3 regions of the Ralstonia sp. 24A2 genome follow, and region 2 is predicted to be linked to each of the others. Evidence: predicted binding sites of a transcription regulator. Region 2 holds the regulator's gene; each other region holds the start of a gene.
The links. The regulator LexA, encoded in region 2, represses DNA repair genes until DNA is damaged. The targets are predictions, from matches to a motif close to ACTGTATNNNNATACAGT.
Positions count from the first base shown of each region.

Region 1: recA (recombinase RecA) is a predicted target of LexA. The motif match lies at 1,647-1,664, and genes of this name have one in related genera.
Region 3: ACS13N_RS18920 (ATP-dependent helicase) is a predicted target of LexA. The motif match lies at 1,928-1,945, and genes of this name have one in related genera.

Region 1 is NZ_JBPVZD010000002.1:1,270,118-1,274,303, forward strand. It holds gene ACS13N_RS10845 (sensor histidine kinase N-terminal domain-containing protein) at 1-835, opposite strand, end outside; gene ACS13N_RS10850 (response regulator) at 828-1,535, opposite strand; gene recA (recombinase RecA) at 1,818-2,879, shown strand; gene recX (recombination regulator RecX) at 2,976-3,455, shown strand; gene ACS13N_RS10865 (DUF2889 domain-containing protein) at 3,743-4,186, shown strand, end outside.
Region 2 is NZ_JBPVZD010000002.1:2,065,102-2,069,287, forward strand. It holds gene ACS13N_RS14515 (dipeptidase) at 1-933, shown strand, start outside; gene ACS13N_RS14520 (cupin) at 950-1,261, shown strand; gene ACS13N_RS14525 (hypothetical protein) at 1,586-1,768, opposite strand; gene lexA (transcriptional repressor LexA) at 1,887-2,540, opposite strand; gene ACS13N_RS14535 (ferredoxin--NADP reductase) at 2,783-3,559, shown strand; gene ACS13N_RS14540 (asparaginase) at 3,698-4,186, shown strand, end outside.
Region 3 is NZ_JBPVZD010000003.1:337,754-341,939, reverse strand. It holds gene ACS13N_RS18920 (ATP-dependent helicase) at 1-1,906, opposite strand, end outside; gene ACS13N_RS18915 (2-oxoglutarate dehydrogenase) at 2,058-2,447, opposite strand; gene ACS13N_RS18910 (S10 family serine carboxypeptidase-like protein) at 2,468-4,186, opposite strand, start outside.

The DNA.
Region 1 (4,186 bases), 790 kb from region 2:
CCAGCCGCCCGAGCAGGTCGTTGAACGATGCCACCAACGGTGTCAGCTCCTGCGGTGCCGCGCCTTCGTCGATGGGGCTGGTATCGCCCGGGTTGCGCGCGCGGATGCGCTCCTGAATCGCATTGAGCGGCGCCAGCCCGCGCGTGAGCCCAAACCACACCAGAATGACCGCCAACGGCAGGATCACGAACTGCGGCAGGATCACGCCCTTGATGATTTCGTTGGCCAGTTGCGCACGCTTGTCGAGCGTTTCCGCCACCTGCACCAGCGCGGGTTTGCCGCCGGTCATGCCGGGGCGCTGCACAAACGTATACGCCACGCGGATCTCTGCGCCATGGATATGGTCGTCGCGCAATTGCACGAGGCTGCCAGCATTGGCGTCTTCTTCCGGGGGGAGCGGCAGGTCGCGATCGCCCGAGACGAACTCGCCGCTCTCACCAAGCACCTGGTAGTAGATGTTGTCGGTCTCATCCGCGCGCAGGATCTCGCGCGCGGAGATCGGCAACTGCAGTGTTACGCGCCCGTTCACCTCGCGCAGTTGCTGGCTGAGTACGATGGCGCTTGATTCCAGCGCGCGATCGTAGGGCGCATTCGCAATGGACTTGGCCACGAGATATGTCACCGCAATGCTCATCGGCCAGAGCAGCAACAGCGGCGCGAGCATCCAGTCGAGAATCTCGCCAAACAACGATCGGGCGACCCGCCCGGTGGCGTCGTCTTCGAGATGGGGGAGGGTATCAGCGAGGTCGCGGTCGTCAGCCTGGGGCGCAACGCCGGGGCGCGGTGCGCGCGGTATCCGGTGGCGACGCCACGGCCAGGCCAGCCGATCAGCCATGGGCGGCGGCAGAGTTGGCGGGGGCGGCAGCGCGCTCCAGGCAATAGCCCAACCCGCGCACCGTGGCAATGCGGATGCCCTCCACCTCGATCTTCTTGCGCAAGCGGTGGACGTATACCTCGATGGCGTTGTTGCTGACCTCTTCGCCCCAGCCGCACAGGTGGTCGACCAGCTGCTCCTTCGACACCAGCCGGCCCACGCGCGCCAGCAGGATCTCTAGTAGTCCGATCTCACGCGCCGACAGGTCGATCATCTGGTCATGGATATAGGCGATGCGGCCAACTTGGTCGAACGCCAGCGGGCCGTGCCGGACGAGCGTAGCGCCACCGCCTGTGCCGCGCCGTACCAGCGCGCGTACGCGCGCCTCCAGCTCGGACAGTGCGAAGGGTTTTGCCATGTAGTCGTCGGCGCCCAGGTCCAAGCCCTTGACGCGGTCTTCCACGCTGTCTGCGGCAGTCAGGATCAGCACCGGCAGCATGGCCCCGCGCGAACGCAGGCGACGGAGCACCTCCAGCCCTGACAGGCGCGGCAGCCCCACGTCTAGGATCAGGAGGTCATAGGTCTGGGCCGTTTGCGTGGCAAGCGCCGCATCAGCGGCGGCCCCGTCTTCGGCCCGGTCGACGGCATAGCCGGCCTGACGCAGCGAACGGGTCAAACCGTCGGCCAAGGTGGCGTCGTCTTCGGCAATCAGGATGCGCATGCGTGTCTCCCCGCGATGCTCGGGCGTGGTGTCTGACCGGCCCATTCCGCCCGCTACATTGTTTTCGCGCGTGTTGTTGCGCAATCGCTGCGCTGGAGACTTGTCAAAACCACTGGTTTTTTATACAGTACTCCGAACTCGCGGTGCTGTAGTCTTGGCGGCGCTAAAGTATCAAGATTGGTTCCAGCGTCAGGCCGTGCAGCTGATCTGCTGTTGCGAACAAACGCAGGAATCATCGGCCCTTGCGGCCCATTTATACACCAAATCGCACGAAGGACGACCATGGAAGACGGCAAGAAGGCAGCCACGATGAGCGCAGAAAAGCAGAAGGCGCTGGCTGCCGCGCTCGCGCAGATCGAAAAGCAGTTCGGCAAGGGCTCCATCATGAAGATGGGCGATGCCGAAGTGGAGCCGGTCCAGGTCGTGTCTACCGGCTCGCTGGGGCTGGATGTGGCGCTGGGCGTCGGCGGCCTGCCGCGCGGTCGCGTGATCGAAATCTACGGTCCGGAATCGTCTGGTAAAACCACGCTGACGCTGCAGGTGGTTGCCGAGATGCAGAAGCTGGGCGGCACTTGCGCGTTCATCGACGCAGAACATGCGCTGGACGTCACCTACGCTGACAAGATCGGCGTGAGCGTGCCGGACCTGCTGATCTCCCAGCCGGACACCGGTGAACAGGCGCTGGAAATTGCCGACGCGCTGGTGCGTTCGGGTTCGGTCGACCTGATCGTCATCGACTCGGTGGCCGCACTGGTGCCGAAGGCTGAAATTGAAGGCGAAATGGGCGACGCGCTGCCCGGCCTGCAAGCCCGTCTGATGAGCCAGGCGCTGCGCAAGCTGACCGGCACCATCAAGAAGACCAACTGTATGGTCATCTTCATCAACCAGATCCGCATGAAGATCGGTGTGATGTTCGGCTCGCCGGAAACCACCACGGGTGGTAACGCGCTCAAGTTCTACGCCTCGGTGCGTCTGGATATCCGCCGCATCGGTTCGATCAAGAAGGGCGACGACGTGGTCGGCAACGAAACCAAGGTCAAGGTCGTCAAGAACAAGGTGGCGCCGCCGTTCCGCGAGGCCATCTTCGACATCCTCTACGGCCAGGGCGTGTCGCGCGAGGGCGAAATCATCGACCTGGGCGTCGAAGCCAAGATCGTTGAAAAGTCGGGCGCCTGGTACAGCTACGGCGGCGAGCGCATCGGCCAAGGCCGCGACAACTGCCGCGAATACCTGCGTGAGAACCCCGACCTGGCTCGCGACATCGAGAACAAGGTCCGCGAGGCACTGGGCGTGACGCCGATGGGCGCCGTTGTGGCGGTCGAAGCGGAAGTCGAGGAAGAGTAATTGGGTTGGCCGCCGGCGCAGATCGGCGGCTCTATCGAGCTTCATACGCCTGCCGTCCCCCAACGGTGGGCGTTTTTCTTTGGAGCATGAAACCGCATGGCTTTGCCGCGTCAACCGCTGTCACTCAAGGCGCGCGCGCTGGGCTATCTCTCCCGGCGCGAACACAGTCGCACTGAACTGCGCCGTAAGCTGGCGCCGCACGCCGAATCTGCGGAGGAGGTGGACGCGCTGCTGGATTGGTTGGAGGGTGAGAACTGGCTGTCCAATACGCGCTTTGCCGAAAGCATGGTGCACCGCCGCGCGGGCCGCTACGGTACCGCCCGGCTGATGCAGGAGCTGAAAACGCACCAACTCGGCGAAGAAACGTTGGGTGAGGTCAAGGCTCAACTGCAAAGCACCGAAGCCGCCCGAGCCAAGGCCCTATGGGACAAGCGTTTCGGGCGCCCACCGGCCGATCTGGCCGAACGCGCCAAGCAAGTCCGCTACATGATGGCGCGCGGATTCTCGCGCTCAGTGGTCTCGCGCATCATCTCGGGCGCCGATGAATTGCTGGGCGACAGTGACGAATCCGACTGAACGTCGGCGATCTCTCAACAATTTACGCAGACAATCCGCTTGCGTGCCAATCCGACAGGTTGCACCTCGACTGGTCGTTGCAACCCTTCCAGCACTGCATTGCAGCATACGACGCAGTACAGTCGTAACGACGTGTTAAAATCCACGGCTTTGATACCGTCCTCTACTTCGGTTGCAGGGCGGTTGTGTTCGTGTGTGGCGGCTGATGTGCTGCTGCATACGTCCCGTAGGCGATGCGCGAGATCCGCGTGCGCCGCCTCCATCGGTCCTATCGGTCTGTCTGGTCCATGCCTCTGTCTGCTCCTGTCCCGCGCGTTATGCGCCACCGCCGTGCCATCACGGTGGAGGCCTATTTGCGGGAAGACGGTCTGTGGGACATCGAAGCGCGCCTGACCGACACCAAGCCCCGCGATATCCCGCTGGCCAGTGGTGGCATCCGCCCCGAAGGCCAGCCGCTGCACGACCTGTGGCTGCGCGTGACCATCGACACCCGCATGAACGTCGTCGATGCCGAAGCGTGCTCCGATTGGGTGCCGTATCCCACACACTGCGACACGATCGGCCCGGCCTACCGCAAGCTCATCGGCCTGAACCTGATGAAGGGTTTTCGAAAGGCCTCGCGTGAGAGACTTGGCGGCGTGGCGGGCTGTACGCACCTGACCGAGCTGTGTGGCGTGCTGCCGACCGCTGCCATCCAGGCCTTTGCGGGCGATGTCTTTCCGGTACGAGAC
Region 2 (4,186 bases):
AAGTACCCGGCCGTGGTGGCCGAGAAGGGCACGGGCGCATTGAAGGTGTTCTTCCCCGCGCAGGCTGGCGATGCATCCCGCACGGCCATTGCTTCGATGACGGGTGCGGCGTCGGCCAGTTCTGTCCCGCAGACGGCGACCGCCACGCTCAAGGGTGGTGATCTGGGCGTGGCTGCCGCCGCGCTTGAAGCCAAGCGCGATGCCTTTGTGAGTAGCCTGGCAGCGCAGGGCAAGTTCTCGATCGACATCACGCGCAACGCAGACAGCATCGTCGTGAAGGTTACTGGTACCTCGGCGCACGGCTCGCGCCCGGAAGAGGGCGTGAATCCGCTACCGCGCCTGGCGCTGTTCCTGCGCGCGGCGGATCTGGGCCTGGCCGACAATGCCTACGCCCATGCCGTGCGCTACCTGACCGACCTCTACGGCACCGACTACCTGGGCAACACTATCGGCGTCGCCTACAAGGACGATTTCATGGGCCCGCTCACCATCTCGCCTACCGTGATCGGTGACAAGAACGGCCGCGTGGAGGTGACTGCCAACGTGCGCATGCCGCGTGGCAAGACACCCGACGCGCTGCGCGGCGAGATCGCTGGCAAGATCAACGCGTGGGCCAACGCCAACCACGTCGCGCTGGAAATCAACTACGACCAGGGCAACTGGATGGCGCGCGATCCGAAGGGCGCCTGGCTGTCGACGCTGCTTAACATCTACGGCGACACGACGGGCCTGGACGCCAAGCCCGTGCCGACTGCTGGCAGCACGACCGCCAAGCTGATGCCGAATGCCATCAATTTCGGCCCGGCCATGCCCGGCAAGAAGTACACCGCGCACAACGCCAACGAGTACAAGGAAGTGCCGGATCTCGACTTGGACATGCAGATGTTCACCGAGATGCTGGTGCGCATCGGCAACCTACCGTCGATGCAGTAACTGTCGCACGATCGCCATGAAGATCATCCGCGCCAAGTCGTTCACAGCAGAGCGTGCTTGGGGCGCGCTCGACATTGCCAACATGGGTGGCATCACGACGCGCCTGCATTGGGCTGATCAGCCTTACCGCTGGCATGTGAACGATGGCGAGGAGGTCTTCGTGGTGCTCGACGGTGCCGTCGATATGCACTATCGAGAAGCCGACGAGGAGAAGGTTGCAGTGCTGGAGCCGGGCGACATCTTCTTTGCAGGTATCGGCTGCGAGCATGTGGCACATCCGCGTGGTGCGGCGCGGATTCTCGTAGTGGAGAAGGCGGGCAGCGTTTAGCGTTGGCCGGCGGTGTAGCGCAAAAAAAAAAGCCCGCAGTCAGCGGGCTTCGAATTCAGCGATCTCAATTGCCCCTGAGGGCACTAGCAATACTACTGTCACGCACGCCAAACAAAATCCGGGTAAACGTCCGTTTTGCCAGCGAAACATTCGCGAATGTGGCGCTGCATCAACATGCGGACTGAAAAAACAGCCCGCACAAATGGCGGGCCGAAAATCAGTTGAAGAAAGCCCTGTCCTCAGGGCCCGGCCAGTGTATGAAATCAGTTGCGGCGGCAGCATTGGGGATTGCCCTGATCGGTGCTGCAACGTGATGCATTGGCGTCAACAACGTTCGGCGCCCGCCGGGCGCGCTGCTGCCGGAATGGCGTCCAGCATGCGGCAGATCGCGGCCATGCTGCCGACCATCGTGCGGCGTTGCTCCCCCTGATAGATGCGCACGCCCTGGGTTTGGCGGAAGGGCACCGGATGCACCGGGCGGCGGGAAGACATCGATCCGAGTCGCATGGCAGACCTCGTGGGTTCGGGTGAAAAAACGGACGGCAAGACGCCGCCCCGGCGAGCCAGCGGCTCACCTCCGGGTAGGACAAAACGGCAAAGGAAGTGGCGCGCGTGCGCCTTAGACTTACGGGGCAGCTGGCCGGATCAGGCCGACAGCCAATCCTTCCAGGTGGAACTCATCGCGATCCAGATCGACGTGGATTGGCTCGAAATCCGGGTTCTCAGCAATCAGCTCAACATGGCGGCCCTTACGCTGGAAGCGCTTGACCGTGACGTCGTCGCCCAGGCGTGCGACGACGATCTTGCCGTTGGCGGCTTCGGTGGCGCGTTGCACGGCCAGCAAGTCGCCATCCAGGATGCCGGCGTCGCGCATGCTCATGCCGCGCACCTTCAGCAGAAAGTCGGGCTGGGCAGAGAACAGCGACGGATCGACCTGGTATTGCCGATCAATATGTTCGGCGGCCAGGATCGGGCTGCCCGCGGCCACGCGGCCAACCAGCGGCAGCGTCAACTGCATCAACCCCATCGACGGTAGCGAGAACTGGTGGTGGCTCGCATCTGCGCCCGTCGCCCGCAGCCGGATGCCACGCGAAGCACCGGGCGTCAGTTCGATCACCCCCTTGCGCGCCAGTGCCCGCAGGTGTTCTTCGGCGGCATTGGCCGACGAGAAACCGAACTCCGCGGCGATCTCGGCGCGGGTGGGCGGAAAGCCGGTGCGCTGGATCGTCTGGCGGATCAGGTCGTAGATCTGCTGCTGGCGGGGGGTGAGGGTGGCCATGGAGTACTGTATATCTGAACAGGTGCTGTGATTTTATACAGTGACGCGGGAAGCGCAAGTGATTTTGTTGTGACGTGTTGCATGAGCGCGCCGTTACCTCTGATCCACGTCAAAACCTATGCGGCTGGTTAGAAGCTTATGCGCAATCCATACAGGCGCGGCTAAGGGGAATCGCATAAAATCAAGGCCTTGACCGATTTTGCACTGCCATAAAGCCTCCCTGGGCTGGCCCGAACGTCACCATGTCCGCTTTCAATCAAGAGACCGTTCTGAGCGTCCATCACTGGAACGACTCGCTGTTCAGCTTCAAGACCACGCGCGACCAGGCGCTGCGCTTCCACAACGGCCATTTCGTCATGATCGGTCTGGAAGTCGAGGGCAAGCCGCTGATGCGCGCCTACAGTATCGCCAGCCCCAACTATGAAGAGCATCTGGAGTTCTTCAGCATCAAGGTGCAGAACGGCCCGCTCACCTCGCGCCTTCAGCACCTGAAGGTGGGCGACAAACTGCTGGTGAGCAAGAAGCCGGTCGGTACGCTTGTGCTGGACGATCTGCTGCCCGGCAAGAACCTCTACCTGTTCGGCACCGGCACCGGTCTGGCGCCGTTCATGAGCATCATCCAGGACCCGGACACCTATGAGCGCTTCGAAAAGGTCGTACTGCTGCACGGCGTGCGCCAGGTGAGCGAGCTGGCTTATGCCGACTTCATCACCAGCGAACTGCCGAACAACGAATTCTTCGGCGACCAGGTGCGTGAGAAGCTGATCTATTACCCGACTGTCACGCGTGAGCCGTTCCGCAACATGGGTCGCCTGACCGATCTGGTGGACAACGGCAAGCTGTCCGCCGACATCGGTCTGCCACCGATGGACCCGGCCGTGGATCGCGCCATGATCTGCGGCAGCCCGGCCATGCTGGAAGACACCTGCAAGCTGCTCGACGCGCGCGGCTTCAAGATTTCCCCGCGCATGGGCGAAGCCGGTGACTACGTGATCGAGCGCGCCTTCGTCGAGAAGTAAGCGACGCTGCTTTTGCTGCAAACGCCGGCCTGTGTGCCGGTGTTTTGCTTTGGCGCTCGCCCAAGGGCAATCCCGCGTCGGCAAAGGCGGGGCGCGCGGATACAATGCGCGCCTTGCCCACCACGCATGTCTGCAACGATGTCCTTGCCTACCATTGCCATCCTCGCCACCGGCGGCACGATCGCCGGGTCTGCCGATGATGCCGGCTCCGCTGCCCGCTACCGTGCGGGCGCCGTGCCCATCGACCAACTGCTCGCTGCCAGCAAGCTTGGCTTGGAGCGCATCGCCAACGTGCGTGCTGAACAGGTCGCGCAGATCGACAGCAAGGACGTGACCTTCGACGTGTGGGAAAAGCTGGTCGCGCGGATCCGCCACTGGATCGACGTTGAGCGCGTGGATGGCGTGGTCATCACGCACGGCACCGATACGCTCGAAGAGACTGCCATGCTGCTGCACCTGACGCAGCAGGGCGACACGCCCATTGTTGTGACTGCGGCGATGCGGCCGTCGACATCGCTGTCTGCGGATGGCCCGCTGAACCTGCTGAACGCTGTGCGTCTGGCGGCCCATCCGGCCTCGCGTGGGCGGAGTGTGCTGGTAGCGCTCAACCAGCGCGTGCACGCAGCG
Region 3 (4,186 bases), on a different contig from region 2:
TGGCCACGTAGAGCAGGCGGCGCTCTTCCTCCAGCTCTTCATGCGAGCCGGCGCCCAGGTCGGCGGGCATGCAACCGTCCACGGCGTTGAGCACGTACACGGCTTTCCACTCCTGCCCCTTGGATGAATGGATCGTGGAGAGGATCAGGTAATCCTCATCGCGGTACGGAGCGCCGGATTCATCGCTGGTGAGCTCCGGCGGGTCGAGCGTCATCTCGGTCAGGAAGCGCTCGCGCGTGGCGTAGGTGGCGGCCATGCGGGCGAGCTGGTCCAGATCGCCCTGGCGCACGGCGGCATCGTCGTGCAGGCGCTCCATGTGAGGTGTGTACCAGGTGCCCACGGCTTCCAGTTCGCTGGCCCATGCCAGGCTGTCCTTGGGCGCGCGCAGGGTTTGCATCAGCGTCATCAGCGTGGCCCAGTCGCCAGCCAGACGGGCGGGGGGCGCGTAGGCAAGCAGCGCAGCAATCGGGTCCACCGCCTCGGCCATGGCGTCGAGCACACGTGCGGCGGTGGCAGGGCCCGCGCCCGGCAGCAATTGGATCACGCGAAACCCGGCGATGCGGTTGCGCGGGTTCTCGGCCCAGCGCAGCACGGAGAGCACATCCTTGACGTGTGATGCTTCGAGAAACTTCAGCCCGCCGTATTTCACGAACGGGATGTTGCGGCGCGTGAGTTCGATCTCCAGCGGCGCGCTGTGGCTGGCCGTGCGGAACAACACGGCTTGCGATTTCAGCGCCAGCCCGCCTTCTCGCTGATGCAGCACCTGTTCGGCCACGCAGCGCGCTTGCTCAGCTTCATCACGCACGGAGATCAGGCGCGGACGATGTGTCGATGCGCGGTCTGTCCATAACGTCTTGGCGAAGCGCTCGGTGGCAAAGCGCATCACGCCATTTGACGCATCGAGAATCGGTTGCGTCGAGCGGTAATTGCGCTCCAGCAACACCGTGTGCGCCGGCCGGGTGAAGTGGCGCGGGAAGTCGAGGATGTTGCGCACCGTTGCCGCGCGAAATGCGTAGATCGACTGCGCATCGTCACCCACCACCGTCACGCCACGGCCATCGGGGCGCAGCGCCCGCAGGACGGACGACTGCAGCCGGTTGGTGTCCTGGTATTCGTCGACGAGGATGTGGTCGAAGCGCGCGCCGATCTCGCCTGCCAGTTCGGCGTCGGACACCATCGCGTGCCAGTAGAGGAGCAGGTCATCGTAGTCGAGCACGTGCTGCGCTTGCTTGGCTTCGACATAGGCATCGAACAGCGTACGCAGTTGTGCTTCCCACATGGCGCACCATGGGAAGTGGTGCTTGAGCACGGCGTTCAGCGGGCTCTCCGCATTGATGGCGCGGGAGTAGATGGCCAGGCAGGTCTGCTTGAGCGGGAAGCGGCGTTCCTTGGTCGACAGGTTCAGTTCGTGGCGCACGACGTTGAGCAAGTCGGCGGAGTCGCTGCGGTCGTGGATGGTGAAGTCGGGCGCAAGGCCGACGCGCTCGGCGTATTCGCGCAGCAGGCGCGCGCCGATGCCGTGGAAGGTGCCGGCCCAGGGCAGGGTGGTCTGGTACGACGTGCCGGCAGCATTGAGCATGCTGTTGGTCCGTTCGCCGTGCATGGCGCGCGCCAGCAGATGGCCGGCACGATTGGATAGCTCACTCGCGGCGCGGCGCGAAAACGTCAGCAGCAGGATGCGCTGCGGATCCGCCCCGTTGGCCACCAGATGCGCGACACGCCAGCCCAGCGTGTGCGTCTTACCCGACCCGGCGCCGGCCAGCACGAGCAACGGGCCGGTCTCTGCGGCATCCGCCCCGGAAATGCCGAACTCGACCGCCTGGCGTTGTTGGTCGTTCAGTTGGGCCAGATAGCCCGGAACAGCCTGGGCGCTGGTGGTGTCAGGGGTGGGGGAGGTAGCGGGCACGGCAGAACGTCACAGAAAATAACTGTATGAATATACAGCACCGTGGTGCCTGCCCGTGAAGACGGCGACGGTGGATGCCACACCCGGGCTGTGGGCACGACATCCACCGAGGTTTTGCGCAACAAGGCGAGCTTGAGCGCGTCAGACCTGATCAATGGGTCTGTTGTACGTACCGCTGCACATCCTTGAGCGTGACCTGACCGGAATGCGTGGTGTCGATCTGGTCAAAGTGCTTGGCCACGAAGCCCAGGCCGCTGGCTTGCGCCTGTGCCTTCGTGATGGCGCCGCCCTTGCCCAGCGCCGAGTTTGTGCTCAGCCGTTCTGTCAGGCGTTGATTGGCTTCCTGTTGCAACTGCGTGCCAGTGGAAGCTGCGGCAGGCGCTGGCTTGTTGGCCGGAAAGAACGGACCATCCACGCCATGGCCGCCCTTGGGCAGCGTGACTGGCGCCACAGACTGCGTGGTAGGCGCGGCATACGCCTGACTGGCCAGCACACCGAGCACACCGAGAAGAATCGGCGGCAGCATTTTGATAGGGGACATGATGACTCCTTCAATCAAGATTAGTGCGCAGCTTGAGCTGTGAGTGTTGGCGTGCCGGCGGGGGCCTCGTCAGCCCACGGCGCGGGCAGCGTCGCCAGCGTCAATGCAGACGGAATGGACTGGCCGCCAAAGTACGCAACCAGATCATTCTTCATCTGCGGCCGGGCCACGTCGTCCAGGTAGATCATGTGACCGCCCTGGTAGAACGTGACCTGCAGGTTCGGGTTCAGGCCCGACACGGTTTGCAGACGCGCCAGTTGCTTCTCGGTGTTGAAGAACGGCGTGGCGAGGTCGTGGTAGCCGTTTGATGCAAGCACCTTCAATTGCGGGTTCATCTGGATCGCGGCAAGCAGATCAGGCAGCGTGTCCGGCAACGGCCGGCCGTTGTGGGAGAAATCCCATGAGCCAATGATGTTGTCGTTCAGCGGCATGAACGTTGCGTTGGGTGCCGTATAGCCGAGGTAGTTCGGCATCTGGGTCTGCAGTGCAGTGGTGAACGGTTGCGAGATCAGGATGTCCGACGGGTCCCCATCGCTGGCCAAACGAGAATCCGAATTTGGCAGCGATACGCGCCCGTCGTACCGGCCAATTGTGGTGCCCGGCAGGAGCGTTGTCTGGAACGGCGTCTTGCTGAAGTAACCCGTCAACGCCTGCAGCGTCAGGCCAGAAGGCGATTCCCATGAGGCCAGGGTAGACCGGGACGGGAACTTCGGCGTGCCGAGCGCGTTTGGAGAGCCGAGCTGGCTGAGCGCCCACGAGTTGGCGTACGTCTTGAACGTGCTGTACTTGTTCGTGACGAACTGCTCGGACTGCGTCGCAAACGCCGACTGGCTGGGCTGGCTTGGCGAGACCTGATTGAAGTACGACGCCACCGCGGCATAGCCCGGGTAGTAGCCCACCAGCGTATCGGTCGCGAGTTTCAACCCGGCGGTTGAATTCTCGATGGCCGTGGCTTCCACCGCATCCGCAAAATAATTCAGGATGGACGACTGCAGCACGATGCCGGTGAGGTGCACGCCCGCCGTTTCCAACGCGAGCGCCAACATGTTCGTGCGCGGTGTGCCATACGACTCGCCGTACAGATAGATCGGCGAGCTGCTGCGGCTGTTCACCGTCAGATAGCGCTGGATGAAGTCGCGCATGACGTTGACGTCCACATCGCTGCCCCAGAACGAGCTGTTGGTATTCGGCGCAATCGCTTCGGAAAGGCCGGTCCCGGGCGGATCGATGAACACCATGTCGGTGGTGGCGATCAGGCTCTCCGCGTTATCAACCAGGGTGTAGTTCGGCCAGTTGGTCAGCAGCGGATCAGGCGTCGCAACGCGCGTCGGCGCGAACGAACCCAGACGCAGCCAGATCGACGACGAACCCGGCCCCCCGTTATAGAAGAAGGTGACCGGCCGCGGCTGCCCGTTGGTGCTGGGCGCCGTGTACGCGACGTATGACATCGTTGCCTCGGGGTTGCCGCTGGCGTCCGATGCAGTCAGGTGACCGGTCGTGGTGGTGTAGTTCACCGGGGTGGCGCCGGCCGTCCACTGATAGTGCATGACCGCTGCATTCTCGGACACCTGTGACGGATCCAGGCTATCCGTCCCATTGGACGAATACGCAACCGGATCGATATAGGGCTGGTTGGTCGATACCGTTTTCGCGCTCACATCCACCTGGTTTGCGCTCGCCGCGGACGCCACGGGGCTGCCGTCATCGCCCCCGCATGCTGTGACAAGCGATATGCCGAC